Regions from separate parts of the Erwinia sp. AC075 genome, predicted to be linked through region 2. Evidence: predicted binding sites of a transcription regulator. Region 2 holds the regulator's gene; the other holds the start of a gene.
What was found. Region 2 encodes CRP, which controls carbon source genes, mostly activating them, when cyclic AMP is high. Its sites were predicted from a motif close to ATGTGANNNNNNTCACAT; they were not measured.
Positions count from the first base shown of each region.

Region 1: a site for CRP is predicted at 3,255-3,272, ahead of AC0IXH_RS13645 (glycoside-pentoside-hexuronide (GPH):cation symporter). Genes of this name have one in related genera too.

Region 1 is NZ_CEEDEU010000001.1:2,861,526-2,868,361, reverse strand. It holds gene ampE (beta-lactamase regulator AmpE) at 1-790, shown strand, start outside; gene AC0IXH_RS13650 (glycoside hydrolase family 43 protein) at 764-1,741, opposite strand; gene AC0IXH_RS13645 (glycoside-pentoside-hexuronide (GPH):cation symporter) at 1,741-3,147, opposite strand; gene aroP (aromatic amino acid transporter AroP) at 3,369-4,724, opposite strand; gene pdhR (pyruvate dehydrogenase complex transcriptional repressor PdhR) at 5,230-5,994, shown strand; gene aceE (pyruvate dehydrogenase (acetyl-transferring), homodimeric type) at 6,138-6,836, shown strand, end outside.
Region 2 is NZ_CEEDEU010000001.1:4,258,783-4,265,618, reverse strand. It holds gene AC0IXH_RS19915 (BMP family protein) at 1-135, opposite strand, end outside; gene AC0IXH_RS19910 (LysR family transcriptional regulator) at 246-1,145, shown strand; gene AC0IXH_RS19905 (creatininase family protein) at 1,179-1,976, opposite strand; gene AC0IXH_RS19900 (phosphoribulokinase) at 2,155-3,024, shown strand; gene AC0IXH_RS19895 (OsmC family protein) at 3,064-3,474, opposite strand; gene crp (cAMP-activated global transcriptional regulator CRP) at 3,782-4,414, shown strand; gene AC0IXH_RS19885 (YccS/YhfK family putative transporter) at 4,473-6,551, shown strand; gene argD (bifunctional acetylornithine/succinyldiaminopimelate transaminase) at 6,619-6,836, opposite strand, start outside.

The DNA of each region.
Region 1 (6,836 bases), 1.4 Mb from region 2:
GCAGCTGGATCATCACCTGGCGCCGCTGTTTCGCAAGAAGCACCGGTTTTCGCTGGTGCGTACGCTATCAATGATGCTGCTGGCGATGGCGGTGATGGTGGTTTGTCTGCTGGCGCTGAAAGGACTGTTTTTCGGCGTGCTGCAACTGCTGTTCTGGATTGCGGTTGGGCTGCTGTGCATCGGTGCCGGGTCTGTTCGTCTGCATTATCATGCCTATCTGAAAGCGGCGAGCCATAACGACACCGATGCGCATCAGGCGATGGCGGAAGAGTTGACGCTCATCCACGGTATTCCGGTCGATTGCGACGAACGGGAATACCTGTGCGAACTGCAAAACGCGCTGATGTGGATTAACTTCCGCTACTATCTGGCGCCGCTGTTCTGGTTTGTGGTTGGCGGCCCCTGGGGACCGGTATTGCTAGTGGGATACGCTTTCCTGCGTGCGTGGCAGTCGTGGCTGGCGCGTCATCATTCACCGCTGGAGCGCTCACAGTCGGGCGTGGATGCGATCCTGCATATGGTTGACTGGCTGCCGGTCAGGTTAGTGGGCGTGGCGTATGCGCTGCTGGGCCATGGCGAGCGCGCGCTGCCCGCCTGGTTTGCTTCCCTTGGCGACCGCCACACTTCGCAATATCAGGTGCTGACGCGGCTGGCCCAGTTCTCTCTGGCTCGCGATCCGCACACCGATAAGGTCGAAACCCCTCGCGTCGCCGTAGCGCTGGCGAAGAAGGTTTCGTGGGTGATGGTGGTGGTGGTAGCGCTGTTAACCATTTACGGCACGCTGGTCTGACGACGAATCAGCGGGAGGCGTGCCAAATTCCGGCATCCCCTGCGCATTCCAGCCAAAGGTTTTGATCCGCGTATGACGATTAGGGTCATACAGCGGATCGCCCTCAATTTCGGTGTAATTCCGCGCATGATAGACCAGCACATCCTCTCCCTTCTCTGAAACCGTAAAGCTGTTATGACCGGGCCCAAACTGGCGGTGCTGCGTATTGGTGGTAAAGACCGGTTGCGTCGATTTATGCCAGTTAGCACCGTTCAGCGGGTCCGCATCCGCGTCAATCCACAGTAAGCCCATGCAGTAGTTTTCATCGGTAGCGCTGGCGGAATAGCTGACAAACAGACGATTGCCATGGCGGATTGCGGCGGGGCCTTCGTTGACGCTAAACCCCCGGCATTCCCAGTCAAACTCTGGCCGGCTGATCATCACCGGCTCACCTTTTATCGCCCACGGCGTGGCAAGCTCCGCCAGATAGAGGTTGGAGTTACCGGCGATGGCCGGATCTTTCTGCGCCCACAAATACCAGTTCTTCCCCTGATGCACAAAGTGCGTGGCATCCAGCGCAAAGCTGTCGATCGGGGTGACAATCTGCCCGCATTCTCGCCACGCGCCGGTGAGGGGATTATCGTCCGTACAGGCCAGCGCAAACATTCGGTGCTGGAACAGGCCGTCTTTGATCGCCTGGGTGGGCGCCGCGGCAAAGTAGATGACCCAGATACCGTCGATTCTGTGCAGTTCGGGTGCCCAGATCAGCTCGCTCATTTCGCCGCTGTCTGGTTTTCGCCAAACCACAACCGGCGAGGCCTCAGCCAGTGCGGCCAGCGTTTTAGCCTGGCGGATTTCCAGCCGGTCATATTCCGGGACGGAGGCGATAAAGTAGTAGCTGCCGCGATCGAACAGGATAAAAGGATCGGCGCGCTGCTCGATTAACGGGTTTTGCCAGAGTGAGGAAGTCATTATGTATTCACCGGTTTGGTTGGGGATTTACTGTCGTGATAGTCGTTCAATTCCTGGAAATTCTGCCGACGCTTCTCCAGGTCCTGCTGGATTTGCAGCATCATCGGACGATCCACTTTCAGCAGGCGAACCACGCCGGCGGTGATCAGATAGCCCACGCCAGGGATCACGGTAAACAGCAGCATAATGCCGTTGATGGCACTCGGTGCCTGCGCTTTGGCGCCAGCGTCGTAGCCATAATAAGAGAGCAGGAAGCCCACCATGGCACCGGCGACCGCAAGTCCCACTTTCAGGAAGAACAGATTGCCGGAGAAGCTGATACCGGTAATGCGTTTCCCGGTTTTCCATTCACCGTAGTCATCCACGTCGGCCATCAGCGACCAGTGCAGCGGCGAAGGGATCTGATGCAGGATATTCAGCACAAAGTACATCACCACCACCAGCACGGTAGCGTGAGGATCGAGGAAGTAGAAGCCGCTGGAGAAAATCGCCAGCACGATGTTGGTCCAGAAAAATACCTTCAGTTTGCACCAGCGGTCGGTCATCACCTTCGCCAGCGTACTGCCAATCATCATGCCAATGACGCCCAGGCTGATAAACAGCGTGGCGAAGTGCGTTGACTGGCCCATCACCCAGGTGACGTAGTACATGGTGGCCGCCATACGGATAAAGCCGGGGCAGACGTTGCAGAAGGTCAGCAGCAGGATGCGAACCCACTGGTCGTTTTTCCACACGGCCTTCAGGTCAGATTTCAGATCGTCATTGCTGGGCACCGCCGGGTGGATACGTTCGCGCACCGTGGCGAAACAGAACAGGAACATGCACAGGCCAATCAGCGCCAGCACGCTCATCGCCATTTGGTAACCGCGGGCTTTGTTTTCTCCGCCAAACCACTCCGCCATCGGCAGCAGGGAAAGGGAGAGGATCAGGGTGGCGATACCGACCATCACAAAGCGGTAAGACTGGCAGGAGACGCGTTCGCTCGGATCATTGGTGATCACGCCGCCCAGCGAGCAATAGGGAATATTGATCGCCGTATAGGTCAGCGACATCAGGAAGTAGGTGACAAAGGCATAGATAACCTTGCTGTTATAGGTCCATTCTGGCGTGGTAAACATCAGTACGCTGAACAGCACATAGGGCAGGGAAATCCACAGCAGCCAGGGCCGGAAGCGGCCATATTTGCTCTGCGTTCTGTCGGCAATCGCGCCCATGATTGGGTCGGTCACCGCATCGATAACCCGTACCGACAGCAGCAGCACGCCGACCAGCGCGGGCGCCAGACCAAACACGTCTGTGTAGAAATAATTAAGGAACAGCATGATGGCGCCGCCGATCATATTGCAGCCCGCATCGCCCATGCCGTAGCCAATCTTCTCTTTAATCGAAAGTGCAGTGCCCTTCATGGATTTTTCCCTTACTGGAATCATGAAGTGCAGTATTAATGGCTTAGGGGGGATTTGCGCTGGTGGAAAGCGTCGCAGAGATGGACAAAATCCCTGTCGGCGAGAAAGTGTGAGGTGGATAACATTTATGCTTTCAGGCGGGGAAGCCGACGATGAACAGTAAGCAGAACTGGTGAACGAGCAGAAGGAAAAGAAGAGGGCACGGGCGTGCCCTCTTGCTGTCAGGCTTTCTGAGACCGCGACTTGAGCATATATCCCACGCCCAGAATGGCAATCCACACCGGGATCAACCAGACGGAGATCGCCATGCCTGGCGTCATCGCCATAATCACCAGAATACCGGCCAGGAACAGCAGGCAGATATAGTTACCCACGGGATACAGCAGCGCCTTAAAGCGGGTGACCACGCCCTGCTGATCTTTCTTACGGCGGAACTTCAGGTGCGCCAGGCTGATCATCGCCCAGTTAATCACCAGTGCCGACACCACCAGAGCCATCAGCAGACCGAAGGCCTCACCCGGCATCAGATAGTTGATCAGTACGCAGAAGGCGGTGGCGGCAGCAGACACCGCGATGGCCATTACCGGCACGCCGCGTGAATCGACCTTCAGCAGCGCTTTCGGGCCGTTGCCCTGTTGCGCCAGGCCAAACAGCATACGGCTGTTGCAGTACACGCAGCTGTTATACACCGACAGCGCCGCCGTCAGGATCACCACGTTCAGCGCATTCGCCACCAGGCTGTCGCCCAGCTCGTGGAAAATCATCACGAACGGGCTGGCACCGCCAATCACTTTGGTCCACGGATACAGCGACAGCAGTACGGTCAGTGAGCCGATATAGAAAATCAGGATGCGGTACAGCACCTGGTTGGTCGCTTTCGGGATGCTTTGCTCTGGGTTATCCGCTTCTGCTGCGGTGATGCCAACCAGCTCAAGGCCACCGAAGGAGAACATGATCACCGCCATCGCCATCACCAGGCCGGAGATGCCGTTCGGGAAGAAGCCGCCACGATCCCACAGGTTGGAGACGCGCGCTTCAGGCCCGGCATGGCCGCCGAACAGTAACCAGCAGCCGAACACAATCATCGCCACGACCGCAGCCACTTTAATGATCGAGAACCAGAACTCCATCTCACCGTACACTTTTACGTTGGTCAGGTTGATGGCATTGATCACCACGAAGAACACGGCGGCAGACACCCAGGTCGGAATATCCGGATACCAGTACTGGATGTATTTGCCGACGGCGGTCAGTTCCGCCATCGCCACCAGCACATACAGGATCCAGTAGTTCCAGCCAGAGGCGAAACCGGCAAAATTGCCCCAGTATTTGTAGGCAAAGTGGCTGAAGGAACCGGCTACCGGCTCTTCAACCACCATTTCACCCAGCTGACGCATAATCAGGAAGGCAATAAAGCCGCCGATCGCGTAGCCCAGCAGCACCGACGGGCCCGCCATGCGGATGGTATCGGCAATGCCGAGAAACAGGCCGGTACCCACGGCACCGCCCAACGCGATCAGCTGAATATGGCGGTTTTTCAATCCCCGCTTCAGCGTTTCGCCCTGTGTTTGTTCCATATAAACCTCATGATGTCGTTATTATTTTCAACAAAAGACGCGTCTTTGTCAGTCAGTTGTCACAGGTAACGTATTGAAAAATTTACAGTGCCAGAGACACTAAAAAGAGGCTCATGCTACCTTCGCGACAAGAATAGTGATAAGCGGGGGCTATTGCACTCGCTTTCGCTTTTTGTGCGGGAGAATGCCTAAAAATTCATCGCTTAATCACAATTCATGTTTCTGTCACAAACCCGACCAAAAGACGAATAACGTTGCCTTATGGCCGGTGGATTTTTACCCACTAAATGCTTGCCTTGTTTCAGAAAAGTTAAAAAATTTAACATTTGAAACACCCCGCTTTTCCACCCCATTTTCGGGACTCTTCCTCTATGGGAAAACGAGACGTGGGTCCTGTTTCAGTGGGTTGCCATATGGACATAAGGTGAATACTTTGTTAGTTTACGGGCACCTTTTTGCAATTGGTATTACCAATTAACTTCGGCAAATGGCAGAAGAAGGGATGATGGCCTACAGTAAAATCCGCCAACCAAAGCTATCCGATGCTATCGAGCAACAGCTCGAGTCCCTGATTATGGAAGGGACCCTGCGTCCGGGTGAAAAGTTGCTCCCGGAACGTGAGCTCGCAAAACAGTTTGATGTCTCCCGTCCTTCTCTGCGTGAAGCTATCCAACGTCTGGAAGCGAAAGGTTTACTGCTGCGTCGTCAGGGCGGTGGCACCTTTGTGCAAACCAGCCTGTGGCAAAGCCTGAGCGACCCGCTTGTTGAACTGCTGGCTGACCACCCGGAATCCCAGTTTGACCTGCTGGAAACGCGCCATGCACTGGAAGGGATCGCCGCGTATTACGCCGCGCTGCGGGGCACGGACGATGATTTTGAACGTATTCGCCACTGCCATGTGCAGATCCAGACCGCACAAGACAGCGGGGATCTGGACGCAGAAGCGGATGCGGTGATGCAGTATCAGATCGCTGTAACAGAAGCGGCCCATAATGTGGTGCTGCTGCATTTACTCCGCAGCATGGGGCCGATGCTGGAACAGAACGTCAGACAGAACTTCGAATTGCTCTACTCGCGCCGGGAAATGCTGGCAAAAGTAGGCGGTCACCGCGCCAGAATTTTTGAGGCGATTGTGGCACGCGAACCCGAAAAGGCGCGCGAAGCCTCACACCGTCACCTGGCGTTTATCGAGGAAATATTGCTGGACAGAAGTCGGGAGCAGAGTCGCAGAGAGCGCTCCTTACGACGATTACAGCAACGTAAGGACTAACGCGTAACCATAACGCGGAACTATGCCCTGCCACTGGCAAGGTATACACGACGAGCCTGTCTCACTGTGCCTGAAGGATTGCGGACACAGCGGGACAGGCTCCAGACAATTCAACGTATTAGACACAGATAAGGAATACCCCCATGTCAGAACGTTTACACAATGACGTGGATCCGATCGAAACTCGCGACTGGCTACAGGCGATCGAATCGGTCATCCGTGAAGAAGGTGTTGAGCGCGCACAGTTCCTGATCGACCAGGTAATGAGCGAAGCACGTAAAGGTGGCGTTAAAATCGCGGCAGGCGTGAATGCCCGCAACTACGTCAACTCTATTGCTGTTGAAGACGAGCCGGACTATCCGGGCAATACTTCTCTCGAACGTCGTATCCGTTCCGCAATTCGCTGGAACGCCATCATGACCGTTCTGCGTGCATCGAAGAAAGATCTGGACCTCGGTGGTCACATGTCCTCCTTCCAGTCTTCTGCGACCATCTATGAAGTGTGCTTTAACCACTTCTTCCGTGCGCGTAGCGAAAAAGACGGCGGCGATCTGGTGTACTTCCAGGGCCACATCTCTCCGGGCGTTTACGCACGTGCCTTCCTTGAAGGCCGCCTGACCGAAGAGCAGATGAACAACTTCCGCCAGGAAGTTGACGGGAAAGGCTTGTCCTCTTACCCGCACCCGAAACTGATGCCTGATTTCTGGCAGTTCCCGACCGTATCAATGGGTCTGGGCCCAATCGGCGCGATCTACCAGGCGAAATTCCTGAAGTACCTTGAGCACCGTGGTCTGAAAGACACCGCGGCGCAGACCGTTTATGCCTTCCTCGGCGACGGCGAG
Region 2 (6,836 bases):
GCCGGGTAATAACAACGCGATCTTAATGCTTTTATCGGCCGCCATTGCACGCTTCGAAAGTAACGGCGCCAGAGCCGGTAACATCACCGCACCCGCCAGCATTTTTGCAAATCCCCTGCGACTTACACCTGCCATTTTTTTGCCCCCTCAACTGAAGATTGTTCAGTTATGCCGCGATTTTCGTTACCTTAAAAGCACATATTTTCGTACTCATTGATGCCTTAAAGGCAACGCAGGAGTTTTGCATGTTGCAACACCGGCTCTGGACCTACCTGGATGAAGTGGCGCGCTGCGGATCGATCCGCAAAGCCGCAGGTCGGCTGCATATCTCAGCGTCGGCAATCAACCGCCAGATCCTCGCGCTGGAGGAAGAACTGGGCACCCCGCTGTTCCAGCGCTTGCCGCGTAAAATGGTGTTAACCGCGGCGGGCGAAGTGTTGATCCACCATGTGCGGCAGACCTTTAAAGAGCTGGAATGGGCGCAGATTAAGATTGAAGAGCTGAAGGGATTACGGCGAGGCGAAGTGACGGTGGCGATGATGAGCGGGCTGGCCGCCAATTTGATCCCGCGAATGGCCGCTGAATTTCGCCGGGCAAATCCGCGGGTGAAACTGATCCTCCGGCAGATGACCACCGGCGATGACATTACCGCCGCGGTGGGATCCGGTGAGGCCGACCTCGGGCTGGGGTTCGATTTTGACCTGCCGCCCTCGTTGCGCATGCTGGGCAGCGCCGTCGGCAGACTGGGCGCAGTGGTTGCTCCCGGCCATCCGCTGGCCGATAAAACCAGCCTGAGGCTCAGCGACTGCGTGCCTCATCCGCTGGTGATTGCCGATAAGTCGATGGTGATCCGCCCGTATCTGAATGAGCTGTTTGCCCGGGCGATGGTCACCGTGCATCCGGTAATTGAAACCAACTCAATCGAAGTGATGCGCCAGGCGGCGATGTTCGATCAGGCGCTGACCTTTTTAACGCCGTTTGATATCGAATTCGATCTGCGCAGCGGGCGTTTGATGTATATCCCGGTACGTGAACTGTCGCAGCAGGCACAAACGCTGATGCTGATTGGTCACGACCGGGGCACCAGCGCGATCGGCAGCGTGCTGGCAGAAACCATCAAAGTGATGATGGGACAGATGGCGTAACGGCGTTGCCGCGAAGACAACGCCCGTGGACCTTTAGCGCTGGAAAGGAGGTTGATAAGCCTGCACTTCCTCAATCAGCCGGATCAGGGCCTCAGCCGCCCGATCGGTTTCAATCTTACCGCGTTCAGCATCTGCCGCCGCCGCATTGCCGGTGGTGCCGGACGGATGCAGATCTTCCGCCATCCAGCCAAAGCCGACGCCGCCTTCCGGGGTCAGAATACCGCCCGTTTCCGCCAGCGCCACCGAGGCGGAAACAAAGTTCTGCGCATAGTCCATCTGCACCAAATCCGGGTGCAGATGCAGCATCACGCTGGTTTCGGATTCCCCGCCGTGAATGCCGTGCTGTAACTCCTCCGCGCTAAACAGGTCGGAAGAATCAATGGTGCGGAACCAGCTGGCGCCGACCGCAAACAGATCGAGTTCGATGCGCAGCTGGCGACAGACGATTTCCATCAGCTGCGGTTGCCCACCATGGGAATTCCAGAAAATCAGTTTACGGATCCCGGCACGCCAGGCGCTTTTCGCCACCTCAAACCAGACTTTACCCAACACCTCATAAGGAAGGGTTAAGGTGCCGGGAAAATTGAGGTGCTCATCGGATTTCCCCACCGGCAGCGCCGGGAGGATCAGTACCGGCAAATCCGCCGGCATTAACTCGACCGCGCGCGCAATAATGCCCGCGTTGATGGCGGCATCCACCCGGACCGGCAGGTGCGGACCATGCTGCTCGACGGCGCCAATCGGCAGCACCGCGATCACTTTATCCATGTCCAGCTCACTGAATTCTCGGGTGGAAAGATCCCACCACCAGCGTGACGACGGCATATTCATCTGGCACCTTCTCCTGCATCATTTTTGTCAGTCTGCGGATATTCGTGGCCGAATTGAAGCAGCAAAAATGCGGCGCAGCGTTGCTTTTTTGGCATCAGAGAGTGGCAAAGATGACACCCGTGCGCGAAACATGGTACCAATGCGTGATCGATGTGACTTTACTCAGGGAGGTATGCGCATGTCAGCCAAACATCCGGTTATTGCCGTCACCGGCTCCAGCGGGGCGGGAACCACCACCACCAGCCTGGCCTTCAGAAAAATTTTCCAGCAGCTGAATCTGCATGCCGCCGAAGTCGAAGGCGACAGCTTTCACCGTTATACCCGTCCTGAAATGGATATGGCGATCCGAAAAGCGCGCGATATGGGCCGCCATATCAGCTATTTCGGCCCGGAAGCCAATGACTTCGCCCTGCTCGAACAGACCTTCGCGGAATATGGCCGGTCAGGCAGCGGCAAATCCCGCAAATATCTGCACACCTATGATGAAGCGGTCCCCTGGAATCAGGTTCCGGGAACCTTTACGCCGTGGCAACCCCTGCCGGAACCGACCGACGTGCTGTTTTATGAAGGGCTGCATGGCGGCGTGGTGACGCCGCAGAACAATGTCTCGCAGCAGGTTGATTTGCTGGTTGGCGTGGTACCGATCGTGAACCTGGAGTGGATCCAGAAACTGGTGCGCGATACCAGCGAACGCGGCCACTCACGCGAAGCGGTGATGGATTCGGTGGTGCGATCCATGGAGGATTACATCAACTTTATTACGCCGCAGTTCTCCCGCACGCACATTAACTTCCAGCGTGTGCCGACGGTGGATACCTCTAACCCGTTCGCGGCGCGCGGTATCCCGTCGCTGGATGAAAGCTTTGTGGTGATCCATTTCCAGGCGCTGGAAGATATCGACTTCCCGTATTTGCTGTCGATGCTGCAGGGATCCTTTATCTCGCACATTAATACGCTGGTGGTGCCGGGCGGCAAGATGGGGCTGGCGATGGAGCTGATTATGGGGCCGCTGGTGAAGCGTCTGATCCAGGGTAAGAAAATAGAGTAAGCCCCGCGGGCACGGGGCTTAGGGCGGCGATGGGATGACTTACGCCGGTAACTCAATCACTTCATAGCTGTGGGTGATTTCCACGCCCTTGCCCAGCATCAGTGCCACCGAGCAATATTTCTCCGCGGAGAGATCGACGGCACGCGACACCGCTTTATCGCCTAAGGCCACGCCGGTGACGATAAAGTGCAGATTGATGTGGGTGAACAGGCGCGGGGCCTCTTCACGGCGTTCGGAGCTGAGCTTCACTTCGCAATCCTTTACGTCGTGGCGGCCCTTCTGCAGAATGGAAACCACGTCGATTGCGCTGCATCCGCCCGCGGCCATCAACACCATCTCCATCGGGCTCGGGGCTTTATCGCCCGCATTTCCGTCCATCAGAACCTGATGCCCGGATGAGGATTCTCCCAAAAACGTTAACCCTTCAACCCACTTGACTCGAGCCTGCATAACAATTTCCTCTAATTCATTCAGTTATCGCCAGATTACGCTTTAGGCAGAAAAACGGCAATGCGGCAATTTTCGCACTATGCTGAAGCGAGACAACACAAGACACTCGTTGAAAGCTGTGCTACAAACAAAGCTGTAATATTTTCGTCAGTACTCTACAGGCACGACGAAACGAATCGCATAACGAGCCAGGCTTTTAACAGAGGCCCGAATAAATTTCCTGATGGGAAACGCTTGACTATTTCAACGCCTGGCAGGGAACTCTGCCCCTGTATTTAGGCACGATTACAACAGAGGATAACAGCGAATGGTTCTCGGCAAACCGCAAACAGACCCGACACTTGAATGGTTCCTGTCTCATTGCCATATTCATAAGTATCCATCCAAGAGCACGCTGATTCATCAGGGTGAAAAGGCAGAAACCCTCTACTATATCGTCAAAGGTTCAGTAGCGGTGCTTATCAAGGATGAAGAAGGCAAAGAGATGATCCTGTCTTACCTCAATCAGGGCGACTTTATTGGCGAGCTTGGCCTGTTTGAAGAAGGTCAGGAGCGTAGCGCGTGGGTACGCGCGAAGACAGCCTGTGAAGTGGCTGAAATCTCTTACAAAAAATTCCGTCAGCTGATCCAGGTTAACCCTGACATTCTGATGCGCCTGTCTGCACAGATGGCGAATCGCTTGCAGGTCACTTCTGAGAAAGTGGGCAATTTAGCTTTCCTCGATGTGACGGGTCGCATCGCGCAGACCTTGCTGAACCTGGCAAAACAACCGGACGCCATGACGCACCCGGATGGGATGCAGATCAAGATCACCCGCCAGGAAATTGGGCAAATCGTTGGCTGTTCTCGTGAAACAGTGGGACGCATTTTGAAGATGCTGGAAGATCAGAACCTGATCTCGGCACACGGTAAAACTATCGTTGTCTACGGCACTCGCTAATCGGCTCTGATCCACGGCGCAACACCTGGTGTTGCGCCTTTTTATTTGGTGTGGAGTGATGTGGCGTCGACTGATTTATCACCCGGAGATCAACTACGCATTGCGCCAGACGCTGGTGCTCTGTTTACCGGTAGCGATGGGATGGCTACTGGGCGACTTGCAAAAAGGGTTGCTGTTTTCCTTAGTCCCTGCCTGTTGCAACCTCGCTGGCCTTGATACTCCTCATAAGCGCTTTTTCAAACGCCTGATCGTTGGCGGAAGCCTGTTCGCCTTCAGCAGTTTCCTGATCCAGTATCTTGCCGGTCACCACGTTCCCCTGCCCGTGATCCTGTTTTCGATGGCGATGCTGCTGGGCGTCACCGGTGAAATCAGCCCGCTGCATGGCCGCCTGCTGCCCGGCTCGCTGATAGCCGCAATCTTCACCCTTAGCCTGGCAGGACGCATGCCGGTGTGGGAACCGCCGATGCTCTACGTGCTCGGCACCATCTGGTACGGCGTGTTCAACTGGGTCTGGTTCTGGCTGTGGAAAGAGCAACCGCTGCGGGAAACCTTAAGCCTGCTCTATCGCGAGCTGGCGGGTTACTGCGAAGCGAAATACACCCTGCTGACCAAACTCACCGATCCGGAGAAAGCCCTGCCTCCGCTGCTGGCGCGTCAGCAAAAAGCGGTCGACCTGATCACCACCTGCTATCAGCAGATGCATATGCTGTCAGCTACCAACAACAATCACCACAAGCGGCTGACCCGCGCGTTTCAAATCGCGCTGGATTTGCAGGAGCACATCTCCGTCAGCCTGCATCAGCCGGAAGAAGTGCAAAAGCTGGTGGAGCAAAGCCATGCCGAAGCGGTGATCCGCTGGAACGCGCAGACCATCGCCGCCAGGCTGCGTGAACTGGCCGACGATATCCTTTACCACAAGCTGCCCGAGCGCTTCACCATGGATAAGCAGCTTCAGGCGCTGGAGAAGATCTCACGGCAGAATCCGGATAACCCGGTGGGCACCTTCTGCTATTACCACTTCAGCCGGATTGGTCGGGTGCTGCGTACCCAGCGTCCCCTTTATCAGCGCGATTTGATGGCTGACCGGCAGCGCCGACTGCCGCTGCTGCCGGCCATCAGAAGCTATTTGTCGCTGAAATCGGCCGCCTTGCGCACCGCCGCCCGCTTCGCGGTGATGCTCACATTTGCCAGTTCGCTGGCGCTGTTCTTTAATCTGCCCAAACCCTACTGGATCCTGATGACGGTCATGTTTGTCAGCCAGAACGGTTACAGCGCAACGCGCGTCCGCATCCAGCACCGTGCGCTGGGCACGCTGGCCGGGCTGGTGATTGCCGCGGTGACCTTGCGCCTGCAGGCACCCGAATCCATCGTGCTGCTGGTGATGTTAGCCATCACCCTTATCAGCTACCTGTTTATCCGTAAATTCTACGGCTTTGCGATGATTGGCTTTACGGTCACCGCAGTGTATTCGTTGCAGCTGCTCTCGCTTAACGGCGCAGACTTCCTGCTGCCGCGTTTACTGGATACGCTGATGGGTTGCCTGATTGCCTTCGGCGGCACCATCTGGTTGTGGCCGCAATGGCAAAGCGGGTTGCTGCGGCAGAATGCGCATGACGCGCTGGAAACCTATCAGGATGCGCTGCGGTTATTGCTGGGGAATGAACAGGACCCGGTGAAGCTGGCCTATCAGCGTATCCGCGTTAATCAGGCGCACAACGCCCTGTTCAACTCGCTCAATCAGTCGATGCAGGAGCCAGGCTTTGATCCCAGCTATCTGGCGGATATGAAACTGTGGGTGACGCACAGCCAGTTTATCGTCGAGCATATCAATGCCATGACCACGCTGGCGCGGGAACACACCATGCTGACCTCGTCGCTGGCGGAGCGTTATCTGCAGGCCTGTGAGGTTGCGTTGCAGCGTTGCCAACAGCGGCTGGAGTATGACGGGCCGAGCTCAGAAGCGAACGTGCTGGATACGCAGATGGAGTTGAATCAGGGGCCGGTGACCATCCTGGAAAGGCATGTGAAGCGGATCCTGGGGCACCTCAGCGTGATGCACACCATCTCGTCACTGGCGTGGAGCGCGCGACCGCATCATGGGCGCTGGTTGTCCCGACGGTTAAGGAAGTCGACGTAAGCTGAAAGGTGCGGAGAACGGCAGGCGTGGATCGGGAGCTGAGCCACTCAGCTCCCGTTTTTGTCGGTTAAGACAGGACTTTTTCGACAGCTTTGGCGAAGCGCGCCATGCCTTCTTCAATGTCGGTCGGCTCAATCACCAACGATGGCGCAAAGCGGATCACATCGGTACCGGCATTCAGGATCATCACCCCTTCAGCGGCGGCGGCATTCAGAATATCGCGCGCTTTGCCCGCATGTTGTGGCTTCAACGCCGCACCAATCAGTAGCCCTTTACCGCGAATGT